DNA from 2 places in the Mesorhizobium sp. BE184 genome. Region 1 is predicted to be linked to the other one. Evidence: riboswitches for the same ligand, from Rfam matches in the RefSeq annotation. Region 1 holds a riboswitch; the other holds the start of a gene.
What was found. Region 1 has a riboswitch for thiamine pyrophosphate ahead of thiB (thiamine ABC transporter substrate binding subunit). Riboswitches for the same ligand answer to the same signal wherever they lie in the genome.

Region 1 (14,721 bases):
GGCGCTGCCGGCGGTGGATGCGCAGGCGCTCGAATTTCTTTCCAAGGATAGCGAAATCCGCGCCCTCGCCACCGGCCTTGAGCGCGTCTCGCTGCTATGGGAAGCCTGCGCCCTGCCCGACTACCGCAAGATCGCACCGGCCCAGCATGCCGACCTCATCGCCTCGATCTATATGGACCTCGCCAGGCACGGCCATGTCGACGAGACATACATGGCCGAGCAGGTTCGCCGCGCCGATACGACCGAAGGCGATATCGATACGCTGTCGCACCGCATCGCCCAGATCCGCACCTGGACCTTCGTCTCCAACCGGCCTGGATGGCTTGCCGATCAGACACATTGGCAGCAAAAGACCCGAGAAATCGAAGACAGATTGTCGGATGCCCTGCATGAACGGTTGACGAAACGCTTCGTAGACCGCAGGACTTCCGTCCTTATGCGGCGCCTGAGAGAAAATACGATGCCCGAAGCGGAAATAGACGCGACCGGAACCGTGCTGGTCGAAGGCCATCACGTTGGAGAATTGCAGGGTTTTCGCTTTACGGCCGACCAGAGCGCCGGCGGCGAGGATGCCAAGGCGGTGCGCACCGCCGCGCAGAAGGCGCTGGCGGCCGAGTTCGAAGCGCGGGCCGAACGGTTCGCCGCCTCCGGCAACAACGACATAGCCCTGGGGTCGGACGGCGTGCTGCGCTGGATCGGCGCACCGGTGGGCACGCTGGTCGCCGGCGAGGACATGCTCAAGCCGCGCCTGGTGCTGCTGGCCGACGAGCAGTTGACCGGCCCGGCGCGCGACAAGGTTGCGGTCCGTGCCGAGCGCTTCGTCAATTTCCAGATCGAGACGCTGCTCAAGCCCCTGGTCGATCTGCGCGACGCTGAACAGCTTTCCGGCATTGCCCGCGGCATCGCTTTTCAGCTCGTCGAGCATCTCGGCCTCATCAATCGACGCGACATCGCCGAGGAGATGAAATCGCTGGAGCAGGATGGCCGAGCGGCGCTGCGCCGCCTGGGCGTGCGCTTCGGCGCCTACCATGTCTTCGTGCCGACGCTGATCAAGCCGGCGCCTGCCGGGCTTGTTACGCTGCTTTGGGCGCTGAAGAACGACGGCAAGGACAAGCCCGGCTTCGGCGATGTCGTCCATGCGCTGGCTTCCGGCAGGACATCCGCGGTCATCGATCCGGCTTTCGAGAAAACCTTTTACAAGCTTGCCGGTTACCGCAATCTCGGCCGCCGCGCCGTGCGCGTCGATATCCTCGAACGTCTTGCCGATCTGATCCGGCCTGCGACGAGCTGGAAGCCGGGCGTCGGGCCTCGTCCGGAAGGCGCTTATGACGGCAGCGCTTTCATGGTGACGCCGCCGATGATGTCGATCCTCGGCGCCACCGCCGATGACATGGAGGAAGTTCTCAAGGGGCTTGGCTATCGATCGGAGGCGAAACCCGCGGCCGACGTGAAGGCCCGGCTGGACGCCATCGATGCCGCGGCCAGGGAAGCGGCGGAAGCCAAGGCGGCGGAGACAGCGGCAAAGGGGGAAGCTGCCGCAGAAGCTGGCGAAGCCCAGGCAACTGACCCCAACGCCCCGGAAACGGCTGCCGGGCCGGCTGAAACGGTGACTCCAACAGCGTCCGAAGAAGCTGTGTCCGAGCAGGACACTCCCGACAATGCGAGATCGGAAGAGGAGCCCACCCCGGTTGAGGTGGCTGCCGGCGAACCTTCCACAGCCAGCGCTGAGCCGCCGGTTGAGGCGGCGGAAACTCCGGTCGCGCAAGAGGCCCCTTCGGAATCTGTCGCCGCCGAGTCCGCTGCTCCGGAAAGCGCAACCACCGAACCGGTGGCTAAGGCGGAAACTGCCGAGACGCAGCCTGCGACCGAAGGCGCGGAAATCGAGGAGCCCAAGCCCGTCCTCTTGTGGCGACAGGTACGGTTCGACCGGCATCGCGCCGGCCATCGTCACGACCAGCGCCAGCGCGGCAACCGCGCCAGCCAGGGACAGCCTGCCGGCGAGCAGACCGTCCCTGCCGGCGAACGCCCGGCCAACCGCGAGCGCTTCGGGCGGGACCGCTTCAAGGGCAAGCCCGGCGAAAGGCCGCAAGGGGAAAGGTCACCAGGCGAGCGGCAGGACCGGCGCGACCGCCCCGACTGGAACAAGGGCGGCAAGGATAGTCGCCGCGATGGCAATGGCGGCCCGCAAGGCAAGCCGGCGTTCCGCGACAAACCGCGCGAGGAGCGCCCGGCACGCGTCGATCCGGATTCTCCCTTCGCCAAGCTCGCCGCCCTGCGCGACCAGCTCAAGAAGTAGGACGCCGTCGATTCGATGGTCGCAGCGGGACGGCAGCGCATCGACAAATGGCTGTTTTTCGCCCGCGCTGTGAAATCGCGCTCTCTCGCCGCCAAGCTCGTCGTGGCGGGACGAGTTCGCATCAACGGCGACAAGGCGGAACAGGCCTCCGACACGGTCAAGCCGGGCGACGTGCTGACCATCACGCTCGATCGGCGTATCCTGATCTGGAAGATCGTCGACAACGGTCTTCGGCGCGGGCCGGCAGAAGAGGCGCGCAGCCTTTACGAAGACCTGTCTCCGCAGGAGACCATGGCCAAAACGACCTTGCCGACCGCGCTGGTTCCTGTGCGCGAGGCAGGCAGCGGCCGCCCCACCAAGAAACAGCGTCGCCAGACCGACAGGCTTTTCGACAACAATTGACCCCGCTCCGGCAAGGAAAGAAAAAACGTTTCCTCCAGCGGCCAGCAGCCGGCATGGCTGACCCTTGCAAGCGCTCGGCAAAGGCGTTACTCACCGCTCAAAAGACTTAGAAAGACGGGGCGTTCCCGGAGCCAATTGATGACTTATGTCGTTACCGACAATTGCATAAAATGCAAATACATGGACTGCGTCGAGGTTTGTCCGGTCGATTGCTTCTACGAAGGCGAGAACATGCTCGTCATCCATCCGGATGAATGCATCGACTGTGGCGTTTGCGAGCCGGAATGCCCCGCTGACGCTATCAAGGCGGACACCGAAAGCGGCCTCGACAAATGGCTGCAGGTCAACGCCGAATACGCCGAAAAGTGGCCGAACATTGCCGTCAAGAGGGAAGCGCCCGACGACGCCAAGCAGTTTGACGGCCAGACGGAAAAGTTCGAAAAATACTTTTCCCCCGAACCCGGCCAAGGCGACTGAAGCCTGACCGCATGGACCGGCGCTTACGGGACGAAATGTCATGGCTGCATTAACCGCCTTGACAGGGCGTCCCTTCGCGTATGCAGCAAATTGTTGATTCTTCCGACTTTTTGTGCTACACATCCCGGACATGCCGGTGACACAACGTCGATTGATGGCGCGAACGCCCTAATCACTGAAAGGTGAAATCTCCACTCCGGACCAGAGAAATCTGGGCCCGGCAACGCAGTTCGCGTTTGCCGTTTGGCTTGTCCGGCTGGTTTCACCTGTTGTGCGGCAGAGGCAGGGCCTTGTCGGCTCGCCGTTTGGGTTAGGCCGGCATCCGCCGGCGGCAAAATTAAGGAGTCCAGGGCGTAATGGCAACGATGACCCCCCCGAAGAAGAGCGCGACAACCGGGCGTCACGGCTTCAAGACCGGTGAATATATCGTCTATCCGGCGCATGGCGTCGGCCAGATTGTCTCCATCGACGAGCAGGAAGTTGCCGGGCACAAGCTGGAACTGTTCGTGATCGACTTCCAGAAGGACAAGATGCGCCTCAAGGTTCCGGTCGCCAAGGCGACCTCGATCGGCATGCGCAAGCTCAGCGAGACTGACTATGTCGATCGCGCGCTCAAGGTTGTTCAGGGCCGCGCCCGCGTCAAGCGCACCATGTGGTCGCGCCGCGCGCAGGAATATGACGCCAAGATCAATTCGGGCGACCTTATTTCCATTTCCGAAGTCGTCCGCGATCTCTATCGCGCCGACAACCAGCCGGAGCAGTCCTATTCCGAACGGCAGCTCTACGAAGCCGCGCTCGACCGTATGGCGCGTGAAATCGCCGCGGTGAACCGCATGTCGGAAACCGAGGCGGTGCGCCTTATCGAGGTCAACCTCAACAAGGGTCCCAAGCGCGGCGCCAAGGCCGACAATGAGGAATCCGAGCAGGAAGAGGCCGCGTAAGCAGCGCCTTCCATTTGAATGTCTAAAGCCCGGCCTTGCGCCGGGCTTTTCTTTTTCGTCGGCCTGGATTTGGCTTTTTCATACCAGCGCGACCAATAGCTGCCGGCCCATCCATTCGGCTCTTCCGCTGAAAAGTGCATTTATTTTCAGGCATCGGCGCGGCCGGTACGGAACAATCGCCCTCCCCGCCTCGTTATACGCCCGTCCTAGGGCGCCGCGGCAACGTTTCAAGACCGTCGCGGAACGGTTCAGGTTCCTGAAATCAGGCGGAGAAATCGGATGATGGAAGACAGTGCCGGACGTGCATTCATCCGCACCGCCATGAAGGCTCCTTATCTGGAACGCGAGGAGGAACATCAGCTCGCCGTCCGCTGGAAGGAGAACCAAGACCAGCATGCGCTGCACCAGATCACGCTGTCGCATATGCGTCTGGTCATCGCCATGGCGGCCAAGTTCCGTCACTTCGGATTGCCCGTTGGCGATCTCATCCAGGAAGGCCATGTCGGCCTGCTTGAAGCGGCTTGCCGTTTCGAGCCGGAACGCGAGGTCCGGTTTTCGACTTACGCTACCTGGTGGATTCGCGCATCGATGCAGGACTACATCCTGCGCAACTGGTCCATCGTTCGCGGCGGCACGTCTTCGGCGCAAAAAGCCCTGTTCTTCAACCTGCGGCGTCTCCGCGCCCGCCTTGCCACCGGGTCCGAACCGCTTTCCAACGAAACACTCTATCGCGAGATTTCCGCCGCCCTCGGCGTCTCTGAAACCGATGTGGCGATGATGGATTCCCGGCTGTCGGCGCCCGACAGTTCGCTCAACGCGCCGCTCACCGACGACAACGGCGCGGCCGAGCGCATGGATTTCCTTGTCGCCGACGATCCGCTGCCGGACGAGGTTGTCGGCGACACCATCGATGTCGAGCGCCGCACCGGTTGGCTGAAATCTGCGCTGGGTGCGCTGAACGCGCGCGAGCTGCAGATCATCGAGGAACGGCGTCTCACCGATGAAGGCGCTACGCTGGAGCAACTGGGCGCTACGCTCGGTATCTCCAAGGAACGGGTGCGCCAAATCGAAGCCCGGGCGATGGAAAAGCTCAAGGTGGCGCTGGTCCGGCAGAATCCGGAATTTCTGGCTGCCTGAGCCAGATCGGGCGGCACGTTTTCCAGTGCAGGCGTATGACCGGCTCAACCGCCGGAAGAAGCCTGCTTTTGTTTCTTCCGGGCGCGCGTCGAGGCGTTCAGAGCCACGGCGCTGCGAATGAGCGCCATGAGCGCCTTTTCGTCGATCTCTTCACCCTTTGATATGTCGATGGCGCGCCTGGTGTTGCCGTCGAGACTGGAGTTGAACAGGCCTGATGGGTCGTCCAGCGACGCGCCCTTGGCGAAGGTCAGCTTCACCACAGCCTTGTAGGTTTCGCCGGTGCAGATGATCCCGTCATGCTCCCACACCGGAACCCCGCGCCACTTCCATTCCTCGACCACTTCCGGGTCGGCCTTCTGGATGAGCTTTCGCACACGGGCGAGCGTCTCGCCACGCCAGTCGCTTAACTCCTTGATCTTCCCGTCGATCCGCTGCGAGGGGGATATTTCCTCGTCGCTCCGCGACCCACTTTTCTTCACGTTCGATCTCCCTTTCCCGTCATTTTGTGCCGGGCGGTTAGGCCTCGTTCACATTTTCTCGCCGGGCAATTTGCTGGCCTGCTTCACCCATGCGGTGAATCGGGATTCATCGAGCGCGTCACCCTCATGGATATGAAAATACCGGACGTCCTTCTGCCTGGAAGCGACCGGCGGGACGGGATCGAGCGCAGCGCCACGGAAGAAAGCCACCTTGATGTATTTGTCGAAAACATGAAAGCTGAGGAACGAGTGCTGGTCCTCCATTCCATAAAATGGCGAGTTCCATTTGACCGCCTTTTGGACGTCCGCAACGGTTTTCACGATGAGCGCGTCGAGGCGGCGCCCGACCTCGCGTTTCCAACCCGGCATGGCCGCGATATAGGCCTGCACCGGCGCGTCGCCGTGGCCTTTCGCGATCTGCGGATTGCCGCCGGAGAGACGGACCGGCTGGCCAGCCTTGGCCGGTTGCGGTTTTGCCACGCCCGGTTTTCGCGCTGTTACGCTGCCTTTGGCAGCAGCCGATTTGTCTTCTGCCTTCCCGGCAATGGTTTTGGAGGTGGTGGGCATTGCGTTCACCCCGCTGTTCAACCGCCCAAGGATAGTCGATCGAAGGCATCGACTCAAACTTGCAGCTGACCGTGCTCTAGCGGTCGGTGACGATCTTGACCTTGTCGCCGCTCGACACGCTTGCTCCCGGCGCCATCGCATTCAGCACGCGGAAGAGATCGAGCTTGCGATCGACACCGACCATCTGGGCCGCGAGCGAGCCCATGGTCTGGCCCGGCTGCACAGTGACGATGCGGATGCGCAACGGCTTCAGCGCCGCCTTTTCGGAAGGGCTCAGGACGCGGAATGAGGTGCTGACCGAACGCGCCACCGGATCGAGCGCCGTGCTGGCGGCTGGCGCAGCGGTGAGCAGGCGATAAACCTGCCCGCCGGCGCGGATGACAGTGATATCGAACTGCCAGCCGTCGGCGCGGGCCGTGGCGAAGGCCGCCTCGTTACCGTTGATGGTTTCCGGCCGAACGCTGGCCTCATCCAGCCCGGCTACCCAACCGCTGCGGATGTAGTCCGGCAGGGACTTGCCCTTGTCGATCGACACCCCGTCGAACCGCACGGCGATGTCGCCCGGTCCTGTCGCGGTAACGGCCGCGGCGGTGTTGTCGATGACGAAGCCTTCCGGCACGGCGAACGAGACGCCAAGCCCCGGATGCATGAAGACATTGCCCCGCACATAGCCTTCTTCGGGCGTGTCGCCGTACAACAGCCCGTCTATGCCGGCCAGATAGGAATCGCGGTCGCGCGTCCCGACCCCCGGCTGGCCGAAATTGCGCGCGTGGCGCTGCGCCAGTTCGATGCGCTGCGGGGTGTTCGGATGCGTCGCCAGGAAATCCAGGCTGGCGTCGGTCGCGCCGCTGATCGAGCGGAAATCTGTGTAGGCCGACATCGACTGCAGGAAGCGCCCGGCCGCGTAGGGATCATACCCCGCCTCGCCCACCGACTTGATGCCGACGGCATCGGCCTCCAGCTCCTGGTTGCGCGAAAACTGCGCCATCCTGAGCTTGCCGCGGATCAGCGCCGCCTTGGCGGCGGGATTGTCGCCCAGAACGTCTGAAACGACCTTCGTCGCCAGGACCTCCTCGGCCTCCTTCTGCTGCCGCTGCAGTCCATGATTGGCCGTCACATGGCCCATTTCGTGGGCGATAACGGCGGCCAGCTCGGACGAGTCGTTGGCCAGCGCCAGCAGGCCGCGGGTGATGTAGAGATAGCCGCCCGGCAGCGCGAAGGCGTTCACGTTGGGCGAGTTCAGGATGGTGATGCGGTAGTTCTGCGTCGGATTGGCCGAGACCGTCGTCAGGCTGCCGACGACCTTCGCCACCATGCGTTCGAGCTTCGGGTCCGAATACTCGCCGCCATAAGTCGCCAGGATACGCGGATGCTGCGCCCTTGCCAGCTCGGCCAGCTTGTTGTTGGCGGTGACATTGTCGACCGTGACCGGCTTGTTCGACGGCTGGAAGCCCGATTCCTGCACCGAATCGGGCATGATCGACTGGCAGGCAGCCAGCGACAGGCCTACCGCGGCCATGGCAATGCCGCGCGCCCACGCCTTGGCTCGCTTCTTCAATCTCAGCATGTCGGGGCCGGTCGTCAGATCGGCATTCCTTTCGGCTACAGGCTAGGCAAATCAGGCCGCACCGGTCTGTGCGGAACTAGCCATAGTCACTGGTCATTGGCAAGCAAACGCCCCGCTCGCAAGGCCCGGTGTGAGCGTAAATTATGTCGGCTTCCGGGCAACATGCCGTGATTGAGCCACTGGCGTCTTCGCGCCCATATAGCGCCGGAACGCTTCGGGTCCAGTCCTGGCGAAGAATTTCTCGATCGGACCGCTGGCAGCAACCTTGCCGTCTTCCAGAAACAGCATGGCGCTGGCGATCCGCCGCGCGTCGTCGGGCTGATGCGTGACGAACAGCACCGTCATGCCGCGCTCGGCATGCAATGCAGTCACAAGCTCCAGCATGTCGGTGCGCAGCGCCGGGCCAAGCGAGGCGAAGGGCTCGTCCAGCAAAAGCACCGGCCGGTCACGCACCAGGACGCGTGCAAGCGCGACCCGCTGGCGCTCGCCGCCGGACAATTCGCGCGGCAGGCGCTTCTCCTTGCCGGCCAGACCGGCGCGGCCGAGCGCCTCGGCCACCGCCGCGCGATCATCCGGCGTCAGCCGCAACGACGCCGAACGGCCGAGGCCGACATTCTGCTCGACGCTGAGGTGCGCGAACAGATTGTTCTCCTGGAAGACCATCGAGACCGGACGCATGGCGGGCGAACTGCCGGTCACATCCGTTTCATCGATCAGCACCTTGCCGGCGTCCGGCGTCTCGAAACCGGCGACCAGATTGAGCAGGGTGGACTTGCCCGAGCCGCTGGGCCCCATGATCGCCGTGATCTTGCCCGGTTCGAACATCGCGTCGAATGAAAACGTCACGTCGCCATAGCCGAACGTCACCTTGTCGAGGCTGACCGATGCGGCCTTCTGCACGGCGTTCATACTTCACGTCCCTTTCCGAGCCGATCGGCGGCCAGCACCAGCGCCAGGCAGGCGAGGCCGAGCAGAAGCGCCAAACCGGCCGCGTCGGCGGTACGGTAGCTGCCCATGCGCGCCAGCAGAAGATAGGGCAGCGTCTGCACGGAATCGCTGCCGAAAAGCGCGATCACGCCGAGGTCGCCCAGCGACAGCGCCATGGCGAAGGAGAATGCCGTTGCCAGCGGCCGGCGCAATGGAGGCCAGTCGATCAGCCGCAGGCGGGTCCAGCCAGCTACGCCGAGTTGCGCGCAAAGCCGCTCATGCCGTTCGCTCGCCGCATCGTAGGCCGGCCGGAGCGCGCGCAGGGCGAAAGGCATTGCCATCATCGCATTCACCGCCACCACCATCACAGGCGCGATCGCGAAGACATCGGCGACATGGCGCAGCAGCACGAACCATCCGGCGCCGAGCACGATGGGCGGCACCACCAGCACGAAGGCCGGACCGGTATCGGACAACAGCTCCAGCACAGACCGCCGCTCGCTGCGCCGTCGAATCGCCAGCGCCCTGCGCGCCATGACGAGCGACAGCGAGATCGCCACCGACAGGGCAGCCGAAAGGCAAGCCAGCACGAGACTGGTCATGGTTGCCTGCCTCACCGCCGCCTCGCCGGCAAGCCGGCCGAGATCGGCGCCAAGACCGGCCATCACGGTCGCCGCCATCGGGCCGGCGACGAAGGCGAGCGCCAGCAGGATGAGCACAGCGTTCAGCACCGTTTCGAGGTTGCCGGCCGACAGATAGCGGCGCGGCGCCACTGGCAGGTTGGCGTCACCCGTCATGCTGGCGCCAAGCCGCGCCAACGCACCGACCACCAGTACCGTCAGCCCGATCTGGATCAGCGTCAGCGACACCGCGCGGGCCGGATCGAAATCGAACCGCAGCGCCTGGTAGATGGCGACTTCCAGCGTCGAGGCGGCAGGGCCGCCGCCCAATGTCAGCACGATGGTGAAGGAGGTGATGCACAGCATGAAGACCAGCCCCGCGACTCCCGGCAGCGCAGCCCGCAGCGCCGGCCATTCGATCAGCCGGAATGTGGCCGGGGCCCGCATGCCCAGCTGGCTGGAAAGCCGCCACTGATCTGAGGGAACGGCCTGCAGCGCTTCGAGGAAAAGGCGCGTGGCGAGAGGCAGGTTGAAGAAGACATGCGCCACCAGAATGCCGGAAAGGCCATAGATGCCGGGCCAATTCTGGCCCCCCACGCTCAGCAGATCGGCGAAATAGCCGGCGCGCCCATACAGCGCCAGCACGCCGAGCGCCGCGACGATCGCCGGCAGCGCCAGCGGCAGGGCGAACAATTGCAGGATGAGCGTGCGGCCGAAGAACACCGGATGACGCGACAGCGCCCGCGCCACGAACAACGCTGGCGCGACCGACAGCAATGTCGACAACGCCGCCTGCCACAGCGTGAAGCGCGCGATACGAAACAGATAGCCGTCGAACGCGGCCGCCGCACCGGCGAGGTTTCCGGCGCCTTCCACGATCAACCCGGCGAACGCGCCGCCGACCAAGATGGCGATGAGGCCCAGCGTAAGGACGCCGGCGGTGATGCGGGTGTCGGGCGCGGCCTTCACCGGCTCATCACGGCCAGCCATTCATCCACCCAGTCTTTACGGTTCTTCGCCACCTCGTCGGCACTGAAGACCAGGCTCTTTGCCGGCTTGACCAGCCTGTCGAAAGCCGGATCGAGCGGCTTGTCCATTTTGCCGGCCGGAAACATCCAGTTGGTTTCCGGAATGGCATCCTGGAAACCCGGCCCGGTCATGAAGGCCATGAACTTTTCCGCCAGCGGGTTCTTCGCGCCCGTCGTGGTGATGCCGGCGACCTCGACCTGCAGATAATGCCCCTCGCTGAACGAAGCGGCCTGGTAGCGCTCGGTCTTCTCGGAAATCATGTGATAGGCCGGCGAGGTCGTGTAGGACAGCACCATCGGCGCTTCGCCCTTGGTGAACAGCCCGTACGCTTCGCTCCATCCCGGCGTCACCGTCAGCACCCTGCCCTTGAGCTTGGCCCAGGCGTCCGCCGCCTTGTCGCCATAGACCGCCTTGACCCAAAGCACCAGGCCGAGGCCGGGCGTGGAGGTGCGCGGATCCTGGATGACGATCTTCTGGCCTGGATCGCCCTCGACCAGTTCCTTCAGGCTTTGCGGCGGGGTCTTCAGTTTCTCCGTGTCGTAGACGACGGCGAAATAGCCGTAGTCGAACGGCACGAAAGTGTCGTCACTCCAGCCTCCGGGTACATCGACATCGGAAACCGGCCCATGGGGCACGAAGAGGCCCGTCGCCTTGGCGTCGGCGGTCAGATTGGTGTCGAGCCCCAGCACGATATCGGCCTTGGTGGACGCGCCTTCCAGCTTCACGCGGTTGAGCAACGCCACGCCGTCGGCAACGGAGACGAATGAAACCTCGCAATCGCAACTCGCCTCGAAATTCTTCTTCACCAGCGGGCCGGGACCCCATTCGGCGGTGAAGCTCTCATAGGTGTAGACGGTGAGCTTGTCCTTGGCGGCAGCCGGGGCGGCGGCGGCAAGGGTCGCAAGTGCGAATGCGGTGAAACCAACGAAACCAGTGATGCGCATCGGCGCCTCCTTCATTCGATTGACAGGGGAAGCGGCGCCTTTGGCTAGCGTCTAAATCCCTCCGCCGGTGCAAGCCGGATCAGGTTCGACGGGTTGGTTCGAAAACCTCTCAGCAGCCGCAAAAAGATTGCGGTCGGCACCCCGTTAGAGCGATGTGAGACATAGTGCGGCTTCAACTGCCGATCAAGCGGAAGTTCCGACACTTGCCGCCGGCAGGCGTCTTGCGCGTTAAGGCTTCCGCTCTGGTGCAGGCCCTGATAGAGGCCTCGGCCATGAGCCTTTTCACAATCCTGCTCGGCGGCGAGCTTGTCGCCACGCCACGGTTGCGCCGCCAGATCGCCGGCACGCGGGTGATCGCCGCCGACGCAGGGATCGCCCACGCAACTATGCTGGATGTGCTGCCCGAACTCTGGGTCGGCGACTTCGATTCCGTTCCGGCAAACTTGCCGACCGAACTCGCCAAAGTTCCGCGCCAGACCTTTCCGCCGGAAAAGGACATGACTGACGGCGAACTGGCCGTCGCGGTCGCCCGCGAGCGCGGCGCTACCGCACTGGTGCTGGCGGGCGCTTTTGGCGGCCCTCGCGCCGACCACGCCTTCCTGCATCTCACCTTGGCGCTCCGGCTGGCGGAGATGGGTGTCGGCGTGATCCTGAGCAGCGGTGCGCAGGAAGGCATTCCCCTTCTGCCGGGCAGCGCCGGCTACGACTACGACGACGAGACGCTGTTTTCCATCCTCGGCTTCTCCGATCTCGATGGCCTGACCGTCACCGGCGCGAAATGGCCACTGACCAGTGTAGAGGTGCCGTTCGGTTCGTCGCTGACGATCTCCAACCAGGTCAAGGGAAAGCTCGAAATCGGCCTTGCGCAAGGCCGCGCAATGCTTCTCGTCCATCCCTATCCGGAATTCTGAAAGCAATCATGGCTCCGCCGCTCCTCAACCTCGCCGGCATACGCTTGACCTTCGGTGGCGCGCCACTGCTTGACGGCGCCGACCTGACGGCGTCCGCCGGCGACAAGATCGCGCTGGTCGGCCGCAATGGTTCCGGCAAATCGACCCTGCTGAAAATTGCCGCGGGACTGGTCGAAGCGCAGGATGGTGAGCTTTTTCGCCAGCCCACCGCGACCATCCGCTACCTGCCGCAAATGCCGGACATGGAAGGTTTCAACTCGGTTCGCGCCTATGTCGAAAGCGGCCTCGGACCCGCTGACGATCCGCATCGCGCCACTTATCTGATGGAGCATCTCGGCCTCACCGGTGAAGAGAACCCAGCCGATCTCTCTGGCGGCGAGGCGCGCCGCGCGGCACTCGCCCGCGTCATGGCCCCGGAACCCGACATTCTGCTGCTCGACGAGCCGACAAACCATCTCGACCTTTCGGTCATCGAATGGCTGGAGGAGGAGCTTGCGCGCACGTCGTCAGCGCTGATCCTCATCTCGCACGACCGCCGCTTCCTCGAACGGGTGACGCGCGCCACGGTGTGGCTGGATCGCGGCCAGACACGCCGCCTCGACAAAGGCTTCTCCCATTTCGAGGAATGGCGGGACCAGGTGCTGGAAGAAGAAGAGCGCGACCAGCACAAGCTCGGCCGACAGATCGTGCGCGAGGAGCATTGGCTGCGCTACGGCGTGACGGCCCGCCGCAAGCGCAACATGCGCAGGCTCGGCGACCTGCAGGCGATGCGCCAGCGTTTCCGCACCCATCGCGGCGCCGAGGGCAATGCGACGCTTGTCGCCAGCGACGCCGCCGAATCCGGCAAGCTGGTGATCGAGGCCAAGGCTATAGAAAAAAGCTTCGGTGACCTGACGGTGGTGAAAGGTTTTTCGACCCGCATCCAGCGCGGCGACCGTGTCGGGCTGGTCGGCCCGAACGGCGCCGGCAAAACGACGCTGCTGAAAATGCTGACCGGAGAGTTGGCTCCCGACGCCGGCAGGGTGCGGCTCGGCGTCAATCTCGAGATCGCCACGCTCGACCAGAAACGCGAGGCGGTCGATCCGGCCGAAACGCTGGCACACTACCTGACAGACGGTCGCGGCGAGAACCTTGTCGTCAATGGCGAGCAGCGCCACGTCGTCTCCTACATGAAGGAGTTCCTGTTCAAGCCGGAACAGGCGCGCACGCCGGTGCGCGAACTGTCCGGCGGCGAACGGGCTCGCCTTATCCTGGCGCGAGTACTGGCAAGGCCGGCCAATCTTCTGGTGCTGGACGAGCCTACCAACGACCTCGACATGGAGACGCTGGAGCTGCTGCAGGAACTGGTCGCCGGTTTCGCCGGCACGGTGTTGCTGGTCAGCCACGACCGCGATTTCCTCGACCGCACGGTCACCTCCATCATCGCCCCCGATGCCGAGGGACGGTGGATCGAATATGCCGGCGGCTATTCCGACATGCTGGCGCAGCGCGGCGGCAAGAGGCTGGACGACCGCAAACGACAGCGGACGGATGCCAATCCCCCATCCCCCTCTTCGCAAAAGCCGCAGGCCGCACCCAGGGCTGCAAGCAAACTGTCATTCAAGCAGAAATTCGCGCTGGAATCGCTGCCGAAGAAGATCGAGGCGGTGAACGCGTCGATCGCGCGGCTGGAAAACAACATCGCCGATCCCGCCTACTACGAGCGTGACCCGGGCGGCTTCCAGAAGACCATTGCCGCGCTGGACAAGGAGCGCCTCGCCCTCGCCGCGCTCGAGGAGGAGTGGCTGGAGCTCGAGATGCTGCGCGAGGAACTGGAGGGCTAGGAACGCGACCCTTCCGGATAATTGGCCTCGACGCGCCGCTTGCTCTAGATAGGATAGGAAGGCGGCGACGTTCGCCGCGGAAACCTCGGAGGATAGCATGAGCGAACCGGTTCGATGGCGCCAGATGACGAGCGCGCCCAAGGATGGCAGCCGGATCCTCGTGACCATAAAGTCTTCCGAGCAAGGGCCAGCCGAGGTGGACGTGGCATACTGGGCGAGAGCCGATCAGCACGGCATCGAAGGCTGGCGCGCCAACGATTCCTATCCCGGCCACATGATCGAGTATCCTGAAACCGAACTGAAATGCTGGATGCCGATGCCCAGCGCGAGCGCTGGCGCCGAGCCGAGCGCGACGCTGCCAAGGCCGTGGGACGGCGACGAGCAGGAACTTTACGGATCAGGCATCTGAGCGCCTTCGGCGGCGCACTGAGGTCCGTCAACTAAAAGGGGCTAAGGTCTGCGCGGCGACGATCCGTCAGCCGCCGCTGGCTGGCGCAGCTGTGGCGGCCTTGGCCTGCCATGCCTGCATCGCCTCATCGAACACCTTGTCACCGGGAATCCCCTTTTCCACGGTCAGCAGGGCTCGCCGGCCGGACTTGTA
Region 2 (14,721 bases), on a different contig from region 1:
GTGCGTTGGATGGCGCCGTCGATCACTGTCGACAGCCAGAAGAGCCGACCGAGATGATGGCTTTGCTCCGTCACCGATCGGATCGCCGTATGAGGTACGAAGGAAACTTCGCAGGGGCCCATCGCGACCACGCTGTGGTCCATGGTCTTGAGAAGATAGGCGTGAAGATCAACGAAATCGCCGGAGATATGGAGAGCGGTGATCTGGCGTCCGCCACCGCTGACAGACTGGCTGCGCGCCGCCAGCCCATGCAGCATCAGGCAGCTTTCCTGCGGGCGCGAACCCTCCGCGACAATATCCTCATCGGACCTGAATCGCACCTTTCGCATCGGCAGCCTCTCGATGAGGGCGATGTCTTCCTTCGATAAGTTATCCCGGCGTTGCAACATGCGGATGAAAGAGGAGATGTCGCTCGTGCCTGTCGTTCGATTGGCTGAATCGCTCATAGTTGAAGAACGCTTCTGTCTTTCACGGGTTCCTGGTCATCATAAGCACGAGAAGAGGGGGCCGAAAGCCGGCAGATGATGGTTGTTCATTTGCCGGCTTCGCTCTGCAGCCAGGAAACGAGACGTTCGCTTTGCTTGTCGGGCGAACGCGGCGGCACTAGCCAGTAGCCGCGGTGCGGCGCCTGCAATGCCGGCCCGGCTTTCACCAGCACACGCGACCGCAGCAGCCCGTCGATCAGGCCCATCCAGCCCAGCGCGACGCCCTGGTTTTCGCTCGCTGCCTGGGTGACCAGCGAATAGGTGTTGAAGCTGATGTCCCCTTCATGACCCGCCGGCTCGCGCGCCAGCCCGAGCCCGTCGAAATAGCGGTTCCAGTCGAACCACGGCGCCGGCGCCAGCGCATCCAGATGGATGAGGCGCGCCCGCGCCAGCATCTTCGGATCGGCCAGGAGATCGTTCCGGTCGAGATAGTCCAGGGTGCAGACAGGCACGACCTCTTCCCGCAGAAGGATCGAGGCATTGGCGTCGAAACTGCCCTGTTCGCCGAACGGAATGGCGATATCGCTCTCTCCCACATCTTCCTGCCTCAGCCTCTGCGTCGCGACGATCTGGATGTCGATTTCGGGATAGAGCAGGCGGAAAGCGTGCATCTTCGGGATCAGCCACAGCGAAGAGAAGGCGTAGTCCGTGTGCAGGCGCAGCGACGGCCGTTCCGCCATGGCTTCGTATTCGCGCATCAGCGCATCGATATCGGTCACCGCGCGCTCGGCGATTTCGTAAAGCCGCCGCCCCTTCGCGGTGAGTTCAACGCCATGGCGGTGCCGGTTCAGCACGGCAAAGCCGGCCTGCTCTTCCAGCCGCTTGATCTGGTAACTGACCCCCGGCTGCGACAGCCCGAGGGCGCCGGCGGCCGACGAGAAGCTGCCGCGCCGCACCGTCTCGGCGAGAATACGCATCCATCCGGCGTCCAGTTTTCGCATGAATATAAAATTTCCTTATGGGAACCATTGGAAAATAACCCGTTTACAGCGCGATGGCCAGATTTCTTAATGACATCTCGCCAACGGAGCGTCCGGCTTCGCCGGCGACGCATCCGCTGGCGAGTGAGTTTGGAATGGCGCAGCCGAACATCCTCATCCTGATGGTGGACCAGCTCAACGGAACGCTGTTTCCCGATGGGCCGGCCGATTTCCTTCACGCGCCCAATCTGAAGGCGCTTGCGGCACGTTCGGTACGCTTTGCCAACACCTATACGGCAAGCCCGCTCTGCGCGCCGGCGCGGGCATCGTTCATGTCCGGGCAATTGCCGCAGCGCACGCGCGTCTATGACAACGCCGCCGAGTTCGCCTCCGATATCCCGACCTATGCGCATCACCTGCGCGCCGCGGGCTACGCAACAACCCTTTGCGGAAAAATGCATTTCGTCGGGCCGGATCAGCTCCATGGTTTCGAGGAGCGGCTGACCACCGACATCTACCCCGCCGACTTCGGCTGGACGCCGGACTATGCCAAGCCCGGCGAGCGCATCGACTGGTGGTATCATAATCTAGGCTCGGTGACCGGGGCTGGCGTCGCCGAAATCACCAACCAGATGGAGTATGACGACGAGGTCGCCTATCACGCCACGCGCAAGCTCTACGATCTTGCCCGGGGCCATGACGAGCGACCCTGGTGCCTGACTGTCAGCTTCACCCATCCGCACGACCCTTACGTCGCCCGCCGCAAATATTGGGATCTCTACCAGGATTGCCCGGCGCTGGATCCCGAGATTGGTCCTATTGCCTATGACGATCACGATTTGCATTCGCAGCGCCTGCTCGACGCCTGTGACCACACCGCTTTCGGCATCACGCCGGACGATGTGCGCCGCGCCCGCCGCGGCTATTTCGCCAGCATCTCCTACATCGACGAGAAGATCGGCGAGATACTCGAGGTGCTGGAGCGCGGGCGCATGGCCGAGGACACTATCGTCCTGTTCGTCTCCGACCATGGCGACATGCTGGGTGAGCGCGGCCTCTGGTTCAAGATGAGCTTCTTCGAGGGTTCGGCGCGCGTGCCGCTGATGATCGCCGCGCCCGGCTGGTCGCCGAAGCGGCTCGACGCACCCGTCTCGACGCTCGACGTGCTGCCGACTCTGGCCGGCCTCGCCGGCCTCGACATCGGCGGTCTGGCACCATGGATCGATGGCGAGGACCTCGCGCCGTTGGCGGCAGGAACCGGTCGGCGGGGCCCGGTGCCGATGGAATACGCCGCCGAGGGGTCGCAAGCGCCGCTGGTGTGCCTGCGCGAGGGCCGCCACAAGCTTGTGTTATGTGACCGGGACCCGCCGATGCTGTTCGATATCGAGGCCGATCCGCATGAGCTCGCCAACCTTGCCGCCGACCCGGCGCATCAGGGGGCATTGGCCACTCTGACAGCGAAAGCGCGCGCCCGCTGGGATCTCGCAAGCTATGACGCCGCCGTGCGCGAAAGCCAGGCCCGCCGCCGCGTCGTCTATGAAGCGTTGCGCAACGGCGCCTACTACCCATGGGACTACCAGCCTTTGCAGAAGGCCTCGGAACGCTACATGCGCAACCACATGGATTTGAACGTGCTGGAGGAAAGCCAACGCTTTCCCCGCGGCGAATGAACGAACAACAACAGGGAACAGGAGCAGTCACATGAACAAGATGGGAATGCGTGCCGCAGGATTTGGATTGGTGATGGCGCTGGCGGCCGGCCAGGCGATGGCGGCGGATGCCGAAAGCTGCAAGAAGGTCAGGCTGTCGGACGTCGGCTGGACCGACATCCAGGTGACGACCGCCACCACGGCAGCCGTTCTGGAAGCGCTCGGTTACGAGCCGGAAATCACCCAGCTGACCGTACCGGTGACCTTCGCCGCGCTGAAGGACAAGGATATGGACGTCTTCCTCGGCAACTGGATGCCCTCGCAGACCGAGGCGATCAAGCCCTATGCGGACGAGGGCGCATTCGACGTGGTCGGCCAGAATTTGGAAGGCGCGGGCTTCGGCCTCGTGGTTCCCGACTATGTTCAGGCTGAAGGCGTCAACGACATTAAAGACCTTGGCAAGTTCAAGGACAAGTTCAACGCCAAGATTTACGGCATCGAGGCGGGCGCGGCCGGCAACAAGAACATCCAGAATCTGATCGACGATCCGAAGAATGGGCTCGAGGGCTTCGAGCTCGTGGAATCCTCCGAAGCCGGAATGCTGACGGAAGCCGAGCAGACCATGAAGGCCAAGGACTGGGTCGTGTTCCTCGGCTGGACGCCGCACCCGGTTATGGGCGGAATGAAGATCAAATATCTCGGCGGCATGGAGGCTTCAGGCTTCGGCGAAGCCAAGGTGTTCACGAACACCCGCAAGGGCTATGCGGCCGAATGCCCGAATGTCGGCGCCTTCATCAAGAACGTCAAGTTCACCCTGCCGATGGAGAACGTGATGATGGATGCAGTCATCAAGGGCGGCAACCCTGGCGACGTGGCGAAGGATTGGCTCAAGGCCAACCCGGATGCGGTCACGCCGTGGCTCGCTGGCGTCACCACTTTCGACGGCGGCGATGCGGTGGCGGCGGTCAAGGCTGCGCTCGCCAACTAGGCAGTCTGCCGGGCGGAGATTTGCTCTGTGAGTCGGTCGAGGACATAGGCCTTCGACCGGCTTACGCTTTCCTCCAGCGATCTCCCCAGCGCTATGTTCGCGGCAATCGCGCTGGCGAGCATGCAGCCGGTGCCGCGCATTTCGGCGTCGATCCTGGGTGCATCGAAGCTGACTGGCGAAATGCCTCGCTCCACCAAAATATCGGTCGACGTGTCACCCGTTCCATGCCCGCCCTTGACCAGCACCGCGCGAGCGCCTTGATCGACCAGCAGGCCAGCCTGATGGATAGTCTCGGCCTCGTTCCGTGCCGGCTCGCTTTGCGTCAGAAGAGCAAGCTCTGGCAGGTTCGGCGTCACCAGCCGGCAAAGCGGCAGAAGTTGGCCCTTTAGCGCCGTGCGTCCTGTCGCGTCGAGCAGAAGCCTGCCGGAAGTAGTCGCCAGAACCGGGTCCAGCACCACTGCAAGCGTCGGGTGATCGTCCAGAACCGCCGTGACCGCATCGATGATTGCCGCGGTGCCGAGCATGCCGAGCTTGATCGCGGCCACTTCATTGGCCTCGAGCGCCGCGCGCATCTGTGCGGCGACGAGATCGGGCTGCACAAGTTCGACTGCGCCGACTTCCCGATGCGTCTGCACCGTGATCGCCGTGACGGCAAGGCAGGCGCGCAATCCGAAAGCCGAAACGGTCTCGATATCGCGCGCAATGCCCGCGCCGCCGCTGGCGTCCGAACCGGCGACGATCAGCACATGCTTCGTCATCGCCATGGCGCCGTCGCCGCGATCCATTCGCGCGTGCGGCCCTCGGGATCGGCGTTGCGGGTGATGTCCGTCACCACCGCCGCGCTGTCCGCGCCTTGCTCGAAAACACCGGGCAGCCTCTCGGGGTTCAGCCCGCCAATGGCGACCAGCGGCGTCGTACCGACAAGCTTCTTCCATCTGCCGATGCGCTCCAGGCCCTGCGGTTCCCACTTCATCTTTTTCAGGATGGTGGGGTAGACCGGCCCCAGCGCGACATAGTCCGGCTTGCAGGCAAGGGCTGTTTCCAGCTCGGCATGGTCATGTGTGCTCAGCCCCAGCCTCATGCCGGCAGCGCGGATGGCGTCGAGGTCGGCGGCGGCGAGATCCTCCTGGCCGAGATGGACGAAATCGCAGCCTTCCTCGATAGCGAGGCGCCAGTAGTCATTGACGATCAGCTGACAGTCATAGTGCGAGCAGATCGCTTTGGCCGCGCGGATTTCCCGGCGCAGGACCGTCTCGTCAATGTCCTTGATGCGCAGCTGCGCCAGCCTGACACCGAGCGGCGCCAGCCGCTCGATCCACGCCGCGCTGTCGACGATCAGGTAGAACGGGTCGAGTTTCACGAGAACACCGCCTGGCCGATCACCGGCGTCGAGGGCACGGCCATGTCGCGCGGTTCCAGCGGCCCGGCGAGGAAGGCGCGGTGGCCGGCTTCGATGGCTTGGGCAAAGGCCGCCGCCATCTGGACCGGGTCGCCGGCCTGGGCGACCGCCGTGTTCAGGAGCACCGCATCGTAGCCCAGCTCCATCACGCTTGCCGCGTGCGAGGGCCGGCCGATTCCGGCATCGACAATCAGCGGCGTGTCGGGAAAATGCGCGCGCAGACTGCGCAGCGCATCCAGGTTTTGCGGACCGCGCGCGGAACCGATCGGCGCGCACCACGGCATCAGCAACTCGCAACCGGCATCGAGCAGCCGCTCGGCGACCACCAGATCGTCGGTCGTGTAGGGGAAGACCTTGAAGCCTTCGCGGCTGAGGATGCCGGCGGCCTCCACCAGCCCGAACACGTCCGGCTGCAACGTATCGTGATTGCCGATCACCTCCAGCTTGATCCAGTCGGTGCCAAAGACCTCGCGCGCCATGTGGGCGGTGGTCACCGCCTCCTTGGCGGAATGACAGCCGGCGGTGTTGGGCAGGACCTTGACGCCGAGCGAATGGATCAGTGACCAGAACTGCCCGCCGTCCTTGCCGCCCGCCGTCTCACGCCGCAGCGACACGGTGACGATCTCGGTGCCTGAGGCTTTGACCGCATCCGCCAGGACGGCAGGCGAGGGATATTGCGAGGTGCCGAGCAGCAGGCGCGAAGAAAGGTGTTGTCCGTAAAGTTCCAGCATCTCTTACCCTCCCTTCATCGGCGACAGGATTTCGATGCGGTCGCCTTCCGCGAGGGCACATCGGCCTCGGTCCCGCGCGGGCACAACCTCGCCGTTCACCGCCGTGGCGAGCCAGCTTCCCTGATAGTCCAGCGCCTGCATCAGCGCAGCCAGGGTCTCGGCGTCGACATCCAGGCTTTCACCGTTGACGATCAGCTTCATGCGCTGCGTCTCCTTTCCTTCTGACCTTCCAGCAGGTCGGCGGCTTTTTGGGCCATGGCCGGCGCCAGCAGGAAGCCATGGCGGTAAAGTCCATTGATGCTGAGAACCCCGCCAGTCCATTCCACACGCGGAAGATTGTCCGGGAAGGCGGGACGCAGGCCGACGCCCGTCTCGACGATCTCCGCCTCGCCGAAGGCTGGATGCAGCGCATAGGCGGCATTCAGCAGTTCCATCGTCGAGCGCGCGGTGATCGGCCCCGTGGCGCTGCTTTCGATCATCGTCGCGCCGACCATGAAGTGGTGATCTTCTCGCGGCACGATGTAGAGCGGGAAACGCGGATGCAGGAGCCGCACTGGTCGCGACAGCCGAAGCTCCGGCGTGCGCAGGATCAGCATTTCGCCGCGGACGCTGCGCAGTTCGGCATGGCCGCTTGCCGTGCCAGTGCAGTCGGCCTGCACGTCCGCTCCTGCCCCGGGCAGGAGGCCCGCACGGGCATCGTCACCAAAGACAAATGGCACGCCGTCGCCCGCCAGTTTCGCCGCCAGCGCTAGCAGAGCGCGGCGCGGGTCGAGATGCGCTTCGCCGGCAAAGAAAAGGCCGCGCGGAAATCGACCTGCCAGATCCGGCTCAAGCGTTTCGATCTCCGTGGCATCGACGGGGACATGGCCTGTTGTCCGCCCGGAAAAGCGCTCCAGTTCGGCCATGTCCCGCCTTTGCGTCACAACCAGTGTGCCGTTGCGCCGGACATGACCGGGCAGGGCGGCATCCCACCAGTCGGCGGCGGTTCGCCCGAGCTCGAGCACCGGCGGCTCGGCGCTGGCGCGTTCGCACCAGGGCGCCAGCATGCCGCCGGCCTGCCAGGACGCGTTGCCGGCAATGGTTTCGCGCGTCTCGCGCACCGTTACCGACACTCCGCGCGAGACCAGTTCATGCGCCAGCGTCAGCCCCGCCACGCCGGCGCCCTTGATCAGCACATTCACGGCAGCGCCGGCTCCACGTCTTCCACGGGCATGTAGAGATCGCCGCCTTGCCGGTACTTCTCCGCCATGGCCGTCATGCCCTCCTTCTGCGCCTCGGCGCGGATATCGTGCGAGATGCGCATGGAACAGAATTTCGGCCCGCACATCGAGCAGAAATGCGCCACCTTGTGCGCTTCCTTGGGCAGCGTCTCGTCATGCAGCGCACGCGCCGTTTCCGGGTCGAGCGACAGGTTGAACTGGTCTTCCCAGCGGAACTCGAACCGCGCGCGGGAAAGGGCATCGTCCCTGAGCTTGGCGGCTGGATGACCCTTGGCCAGGTCCGCGGCGTGCGCCGCGATCTTGTAGGTGATGACGCCGGTCTTGACGTCGTCGCGGTTCGGCAGGCCGAGATGCTCCTTCGGCGTGACGTAGCAGAGCATCGCCGTGCCGAACCAGCCGATCATCGCCGCGCCGATCCCCGAGGTGATGTGATCGTAGCCCGGTGCGATGTCGGTCGTGAGCGGCCCGAGCGTATAGAACGGCGCCTCGCCGCAGACGGCCAGCTGCTTGTCCATGTTCACCTTGATCTTGTGCATCGGCACGTGGCCGGGGCCTTCGATCATCACCTGGCAGTCCTTCGCCCAGGCGATCTTGGTCAGTTCGCCCAGCGTTTCGAGTTCGGCGAACTGCGCGGCGTCATTGGCGTCGGCGATCGAGCCGGGGCGCAGGCCATCGCCCAGTGAGAACGACACGTCATAGGCCCGGGCGATGTCGCAGATTTCATCGAAGTGTTCGTAGAGGAAGCTCTCCTTGTGGTGATGCAGGCACCACTTGGCCATGATCGAGCCGCCTCGGCTGACGATGCCGGTGACGCGGTTGACGGTGAGCGGAATGTAGGCGAGCCGGACGCCGGCATGGATGGTGAAATAATCGACGCCCTGCTCGGCCTGTTCGATCAGCGTATCGCGAAACACCTCCCAGTTCAGCGCTTCGGCGACACCGCCCACCTTTTCCAGTGCCTGGTAGATCGGCACCGTGCCGATCGGCACGGGCGCATTGCGGACGATCCAGTCGCGTATGTTGTGGATGTTGCGGCCGGTCGAAAGGTCCATCACCGTGTCGGCGCCCCAGCGGATCGCCCACACCATCTTCTCGACCTCCTCGGCCATAGAGGAGGTGACGGCGGAATTGCCGATATTGGCGTTGATCTTGACCAGGAAGTTGCGGCCGATGACCATCGGTTCGCATTCCGGATGATTGATGTTGGAAGGGATTATGGCGCGCCCGCGGGCGATCTCGTCGCGGACGAATTCCGGCGTGACGAAATCGGGGATTTCCGCGCCGAAATCCTCGCCATCGCGCTCCAGCGCATTGCGCAGCTTCTCGCGGCCGATGTTCTCGCGAATGGCCACGAATTCCATCTCCGGCGTGACGATGCCGGCGCGCGCATAAGCCATCTGGGTGACGGCCTTGCCGCCCACGGCGCGGAAGGGCCGGTGCCGCACGGGGAATTCCGGCGTCAGCCGATCCGCCGCGACATTGCCGTTGTCCTCTGGCCGGACGGTGCGGCCTTCATAGCGCTCGACGTCACCACGCGCGGCAACCCAGGTTTCGCGCAGGCGCGGCAGGCCGCCGTCGATGTCGATTCTGACATTGGCGTCAGTGTACGGGCCCGAGGAGTCGTAAACCGTCACCGGCGGCTCGCCGGCCGTCGGATGCACCGCGATTTCGCGCATCGGCACCCGCACTTGCGGATGCAATACGCCGGGTTTGAACACCTTGCGCGATGCCGGCAGGGACCCGGTGGTAACGGTAAGGGTGGATGCGGTCATTGTGAGCCTCCTTGCTCGATGCAACGGAGACCCAGTTCGTGCCGAGAGGAGGAAGAGACGCTTCGCCGAGGGAATTCGGCTGTTTGCCGAATGCCGGGCCATGATAAGCCGACCCGCGAAACCTCGCACCGTCCCTACGCCAGTGTGAACTGGATCAGGTTCAACGGGTCACTGCGCTGCCCAATATCTGGGCCAGCAGTATCTCAGCCCCTTGTCGGGACTCCCCTGGTGAGACCTGAGACTGGCCTACGGCTTCAGCCCTGTCAACCTTGGTTGGGCGTTGGGTCAGTCGTTGCGGCGCTTACCTTCCAGCAAATCGAGAACGGCGCGGGCCGCGTCGAGCACATTGGTGCCGGGACCGAAGACGGCGGCGACGCCGTGGTCGAACAGGTACTGGTAATCCTGGCGCGGCACGACGCCGCCGCAGACGACGATGATATGCCCGGCGTTCCGCGATTCCAGCGCCGTCACAAGTTGCGGCAGCAATGTCTTGTGACCCGCCGCAAGCGACGAAACACCGAGAACCCGCACCTCGGCCTCCACCGCCATGGCCGCCGCTTCTTCTGGCGTCTGGAACAGAGGTCCGGCCACGACCTCGAAGCCGAGGTCGCCGAAAGCCGAAGAGATGATCTTGGCACCGCGGTCATGACCGTCCTGGCCGAGCTTCGCCACCATGATCTTCGGCGCCTCGCCCAATGTGCGGGAGATCGCATCGATGCGTGCCGTCAGCGTCTCGTATTCGGGCTCGTTCGCGTAAGAGGCCCTATGAACATTCTTCACCACTTGCGGTATCGCGGCATGGTCGCCGAACGCGCGCCGCAGCGCCTCGGATATTTCGCCGACGGTGGCGCGCGCGCGCGCCGCCTCGACGGCCGACCCCAGAATATTGCCGGTCCCCTCGCGGGCAACCCTCTCCAGTTCGGCGAGTGTAGCCTCGACCTGTCCGGCATCGCGCCGGGCCTTTGTCTGCCGGATGCGGGCGACTTGCGCACTGCGCACCGCGCTGTTGTCGATCTCCAGTATGTCGATCGCGTCTTCCTGCTCGAGCCGGTATTTGTTGACGCCGACGATGATGTCCTCGCCTTTGTCAACCGCGGCCTGACGCCGGGTCGCCGCCTCTTCGATCAGCCGTTTCGGCAGCCCGCTCTCGACCGCCTTGGTCATGCCGCCCATGGCCTCGACCTCCTCGATGAGGGCCCAGGCTTTCGCGGCAAGCTCGGCGGTGAGCGACTCGACATAGTAGGAGCCGGCCAGCGGATCGACGACCCTGGTCACGCCTGTCTCATGCTGCAGGATGAGCTGCGTATTGCGCGCGACGCGGGCGGAGAATTCCGTCGGCAGCGCGATCGCCTCGTCAAAGGAATTGGTGTGCAGCGACTGCGTGCCGCCAAGTGCGGCGGCAAGCGCCTCATAGGCCGTGCGCACGATGTTGTTGTACGGGTCCTGCTCCTGCAGCGACACGCCGGATGTCTGGCAGTGTGTCCGCAGCATCAGCGAGGACGCCTTCTTCGGCTCAAACTCTTCCATGATGCGAGTCCACAGGAGCCTTGCCGCCCGCAGCTTCGCAGCTTCCATGAAGAAGTTCATGCCGACGGCGAAGAAGAAGGAAAGCCGCCCGGCGAAGGCATCGACATTGAGCCCCTTTTTCAGCGCCGCGCGCACATATTCGCGTCCGTCGGCAAGCGTGAAGGCAAGCTCCTGAACCAGCGTCGCTCCGGCCTCCTGCATGTGATAGCCGGAGATCGAGATGGAGTTGAACTTTGGCATCTCCGTCGCCGTGTATTCGATGATGTCGGCGACGATCCGCATCGAGGGTTCGGGCGGATAGATATAGGTGTTGCGCACCATGAACTCTTTGAGGATGTCGTTCTGGATCGTGCCCGAGAGCTTGGCGCGCGGCACGCCCTGTTCCTCGCCAGCGACAATGAAGCTGGCCAGGATCGGAATCACGGCGCCGTTCATGGTCATGGAAACCGACATCTCGTCCAGCGGAATGCCGTCGAACAGGATCTTCATGTCCTCGACGGAATCGATGGCGACGCCGGCCTTGCCGACATCGCCCTCGACGCGAGGATGGTCGCTGTCATAGCCGCGATGGGTGGCGAGATCGAAGGCCACCGACAGGCCCTTCTGGCCCGCCGCCAGCGCCTTGCGATAGAAGGCGTTGGATTTTTCTGCCGTCGAAAAGCCGGCATATTGGCGGATCGTCCATGGTCGCCCGGTATACATGGTGGCGCGCGGCCCGCGGACAAAGGGCGCGAATCCCGGCAAAGAGCCAAGATGATCGACACCGGCAACGTCTTCATCCGTATAGAGCGGCTTGACGTCGATGCCTTCCGGCGTCTGCCAAACCAGCGTTTCAGGATCGGCCTGCAATTCCTTGTTTGCTGAGGAGCGCCAGGCATCGAGCGGTTCGGTCATGACGACACCTATGCGAATTCCAGGATCAACTCGTCGACGGCCAAGCTGGCGCCGGCCTCGACCGCGATCTTGCCGATCGTTCCCCTGCGCTCTGCGCGCAGCACGTTTTCCATCTTCATCGCTTCGACAGTGGCCAGCGCCTGTCCCGGTTCGACCGCATCGCCTTCGCCGACCATGATGGCGGTAACGATGCCGGGCATTGGGCAAAGAAGCAGCCTCGATGTGTCGGGCGGCGCTTTCACCGGCATCAGCCTGGCAAGTTCGGCGACCCGCGGTGCCCGAACGATGGCGGTGGTATCGATGCCGCGCCACCGCAGCCTGATGCCGGAGCCGGCGCTCTCCGTTTTCACGCTCATCTGTTCGCCGCCGACATCGAAAATCGCGTGAGAGGTCCCCGGCTGCCAAGTGCTGTGCACGGCAAGCATCGTACCATCGTCGAAGGTCAGATCGGCCTGCTGATCGCTCCCATTTGTCCGCAGCGCAAATGTGTAGCCGGCTACCGCCGCCACCCAATCGGTGCCGAGCGTGCGGGGATGGTTTGCCAGCGCGCCGGAAATGAGTGCGCTGCGCTTCTGCAGACGCAGATGGATGAAGGCCGCGACCGCCGCCAGCATCCGCCCCTGATCTTCATTGGCTGCCACGCCCGAAAACCCGTCCGGGAATTCCTCGGCGATGAACGCTGTCGTCAATCGGCCTTCCTGGAACCGGGGATTGCCCATGACCGCCGACAGGAAGGGCAAATTGTGGCCGACGCCCTCGACTTCGAAATCGTCCAGCGCCCGCGCCATCGCGGCAACCGCGCCGGCGCGGTCCGGCGCCCAGCTGCACAGCTTGGCGATCATCGGATCGTAGTACATCGAGATTTCGCCGCCTTCGAAAACGCCGGTGTCGTTGCGGATCACCGTGCCGTCCTCGCGTCGGCCTTCGACCGGCGGCCGGTAGCGCCTGAGCCGCCCGATGGATGGCAGGAAGTTGCGGTAGGGGTCCTCGGCATAAAGACGGCTCTCCAGCGCCCAGCCGGAGAGTTTCATGTCGTCCTGGCCGAAGCGTAGGGGCTCTCCCGCCGCCACGCGGATCATCTCCTCGACCAGGTCGATGCCCGTGATCAGCTCGGTCACCGGGTGCTCGACCTGCAGGCGGGTGTTCATTTCGAGGAAATAGAAATTGCGATCGCCATCGACGATGAACTCGACCGTGCCGGCGGAGAAATAGCCGACCGCCTTGGCAAGCGCCACCGCCTGCTCGCCCATCGCCTTGCGGGTTGCCGCATCGAGGAATGGCGAGGGGGCTTCCTCGATCACCTTCTGGTTGCGGCGCTGGATCGAGCATTCGCGCTCGCCGAGATAGACGAGATTGCCGTGCTGGTCGCCAAGCACCTGGATCTCGATATGGCGCGGCTGCGTCACGAACTTTTCGATGAAGATGCGCTCGTCACCGAAGGAGGAGCGCGCCTCGTTGCGGGACGACTGGAACCCTTCGCGGGCTTCCTGGTCGTTCCAGGCGATGCGCATGCCCTTGCCGCCGCCGCCGGCTGATGCCTTGATCATCACCGGGTAGCCGATCGAGCCCGAAATACGAACCGCCTCGTTGGCGTCCTCGATCAGACCCATATGGCCGGGAACGGTCGAGACCCCGGCCGCCGCCGCGATCTTCTTCGAGGTGATCTTGTCGCCCATCGCTTCGATGGCCACAGGCGGGGGACCGATGAAGGCGACGTTGGCCGCCTTGAGCGCCTCGGCGAAATTGGCGTTCTCGGACAGGAAGCCATAGCCCGGATGCACCGCGTCGGCGCCCGTCGCCTCGATGGCGTCGAGAATCTTGCCGATGACAATGTAGGACTGGCTGGAGGGCGCGGGGCCGATATGCACCGCCTCGTCGGCCAGCCGCACATGCAGGGCGTCGCGGTCGGCATCGGAATAGACGGCGACGGTGGCAATGCCGAGCCTGCGCGCCGTCTTGATGACGCGGCAGGCGATCTCGCCGCGATTGGCGATGAGGATTTTCTTGAACATGTCAGGCCTCACAACGGCATCGTGTCGTGTTTCTTCCACGGCGCATCGAGCGTCTTGCCGCGCAGCGCTGCGAAGGCGCGGGCGATCCGTTTGCGCGAGGAATGCGGCATGATCACCTCGTCGATGAAGCCGCGCTCCGCCGCTTTGAACGGATTGGCGAAATTGACCTCGTATTCCTTTGCCCGCGCCGCGATCCGGTCCTTGTCGCCGAGTTCCGAGCGATAGAGGATTTCCGTCGCGCCCTTCGCACCCATGACCGCGATCTCGGCGGTCGGCCAGGCATAGTTCACGTCCGCGCCGATATGCTTGGAGGCCATTACGTCATAGGCGCCGCCATAGGCCTTGCGGGTGATCAGCGTCACCATCGGCACGGTCGCCTGGCTGTAGGCGAACAGCAGCTTGGCGCCGTGCTTGATGACGCCGCCATATTCCTGCGCCGTACCCGGCAGGAAACCGGGAACGTCGACCAGCGTCAGGATCGGGATTGAGAACGCATCGCAGAAGCGCACGAAGCGCGCTGCCTTGCGCGAGGAATCGATGTCGAGGCAACCCGCGAGCACCATGGGCTGGTTGGCGACGACACCGACGGTCTGGCCCTCGATGCGCATGAAACCGGTCAGGATATTCCGGGCATAGGCCTCCTGGATTTCGAAGAAGTCGCCTTCATCGGCGACCGCAAGGATCAGTTCCCTCATGTCGTAGGGCTTGTTGGCGCTGTCCGGGATCAGCGTATCCAGCCGCATCTCCAGCCGGGAAGGGTCGTCGTGGAAGGGGCGGACGGGAGGCTTGTCGCGATTGTACAGCGGCAGGAAGTCGAACAGGCGGCGCATGGCTTCCAGCGCCTCGACATCATTGTCGAAGGCGCCGTCCGCAACGGACGATTTCTGCGTATGGGTGCGCGCGCCCCCAAGTTCCTCCGCCGTGACGATCTCGTTGGTGACGGTCTTCACCACATCCGGCCCAGTGACGAACATGTAGGAGGAGTCACGCACCATGAAGATGAAATCGGTCATCGCCGGTGAATAGACCGCGCCACCGGCGCATGGCCCCATGATGACGGAGATTTGCGGGATGACTCCGCTCGCGTCCACATTGCGCTTGAACACATCCGCGTAGCCAGCAAG

Region 2: linked by a shared signal. The riboswitch ahead of thiC (phosphomethylpyrimidine synthase ThiC) and the one ahead of thiB (thiamine ABC transporter substrate binding subunit) in region 1 are both predicted to bind thiamine pyrophosphate.

Annotation. Positions count from the first base shown of each region.
Region 1 covers NZ_JAVDVU010000003.1:12,496-27,216, reverse strand. The annotation lists gene J2X35_RS13705 (helicase-related protein) at 1-2,296, shown strand, start outside; gene J2X35_RS13700 (RNA-binding S4 domain-containing protein) at 2,312-2,698, shown strand; gene fdxA (ferredoxin FdxA) at 2,837-3,175, shown strand; gene J2X35_RS13690 (CarD family transcriptional regulator) at 3,532-4,116, shown strand; gene J2X35_RS13685 (RNA polymerase factor sigma-32) at 4,396-5,253, shown strand; gene J2X35_RS13680 (DUF1801 domain-containing protein) at 5,298-5,732, opposite strand; gene J2X35_RS13675 (DUF1801 domain-containing protein) at 5,781-6,299, opposite strand; gene J2X35_RS13670 (M48 family metalloprotease) at 6,376-7,818, opposite strand; gene thiQ (thiamine ABC transporter ATP-binding protein) at 8,008-8,775, opposite strand; gene thiP (thiamine/thiamine pyrophosphate ABC transporter permease) at 8,772-10,403, opposite strand; gene thiB (thiamine ABC transporter substrate binding subunit) at 10,379-11,386, opposite strand; TPP riboswitch at 11,425-11,540, opposite strand; gene J2X35_RS13650 (thiamine diphosphokinase) at 11,659-12,297, shown strand; gene J2X35_RS13645 (ABC-F family ATP-binding cassette domain-containing protein) at 12,306-14,120, shown strand; gene J2X35_RS13640 (hypothetical protein) at 14,218-14,529, shown strand; gene J2X35_RS13635 (hypothetical protein) at 14,596-14,721, opposite strand, start outside.
Region 2 covers NZ_JAVDVU010000002.1:679,219-693,939, reverse strand. The annotation lists gene J2X35_RS11450 (Crp/Fnr family transcriptional regulator) at 1-329, opposite strand, end outside; gene J2X35_RS11445 (LysR substrate-binding domain-containing protein) at 533-1,426, opposite strand; gene betC (choline-sulfatase) at 1,561-3,075, shown strand; gene choX (choline ABC transporter substrate-binding protein) at 3,107-4,042, shown strand; gene J2X35_RS11430 (hydroxymethylpyrimidine/phosphomethylpyrimidine kinase) at 4,039-4,827, opposite strand; gene J2X35_RS11425 (thiamine phosphate synthase) at 4,797-5,402, opposite strand; gene J2X35_RS11420 (thiazole synthase) at 5,399-6,172, opposite strand; gene thiS (sulfur carrier protein ThiS) at 6,176-6,373, opposite strand; gene thiO (glycine oxidase ThiO) at 6,370-7,353, opposite strand; gene thiC (phosphomethylpyrimidine synthase ThiC) at 7,350-9,164, opposite strand; TPP riboswitch at 9,278-9,401, opposite strand; gene scpA (methylmalonyl-CoA mutase) at 9,450-11,585, opposite strand; gene J2X35_RS11395 (acetyl/propionyl/methylcrotonyl-CoA carboxylase subunit alpha) at 11,594-13,597, opposite strand; gene J2X35_RS11390 (acyl-CoA carboxylase subunit beta) at 13,606-14,721, opposite strand, start outside.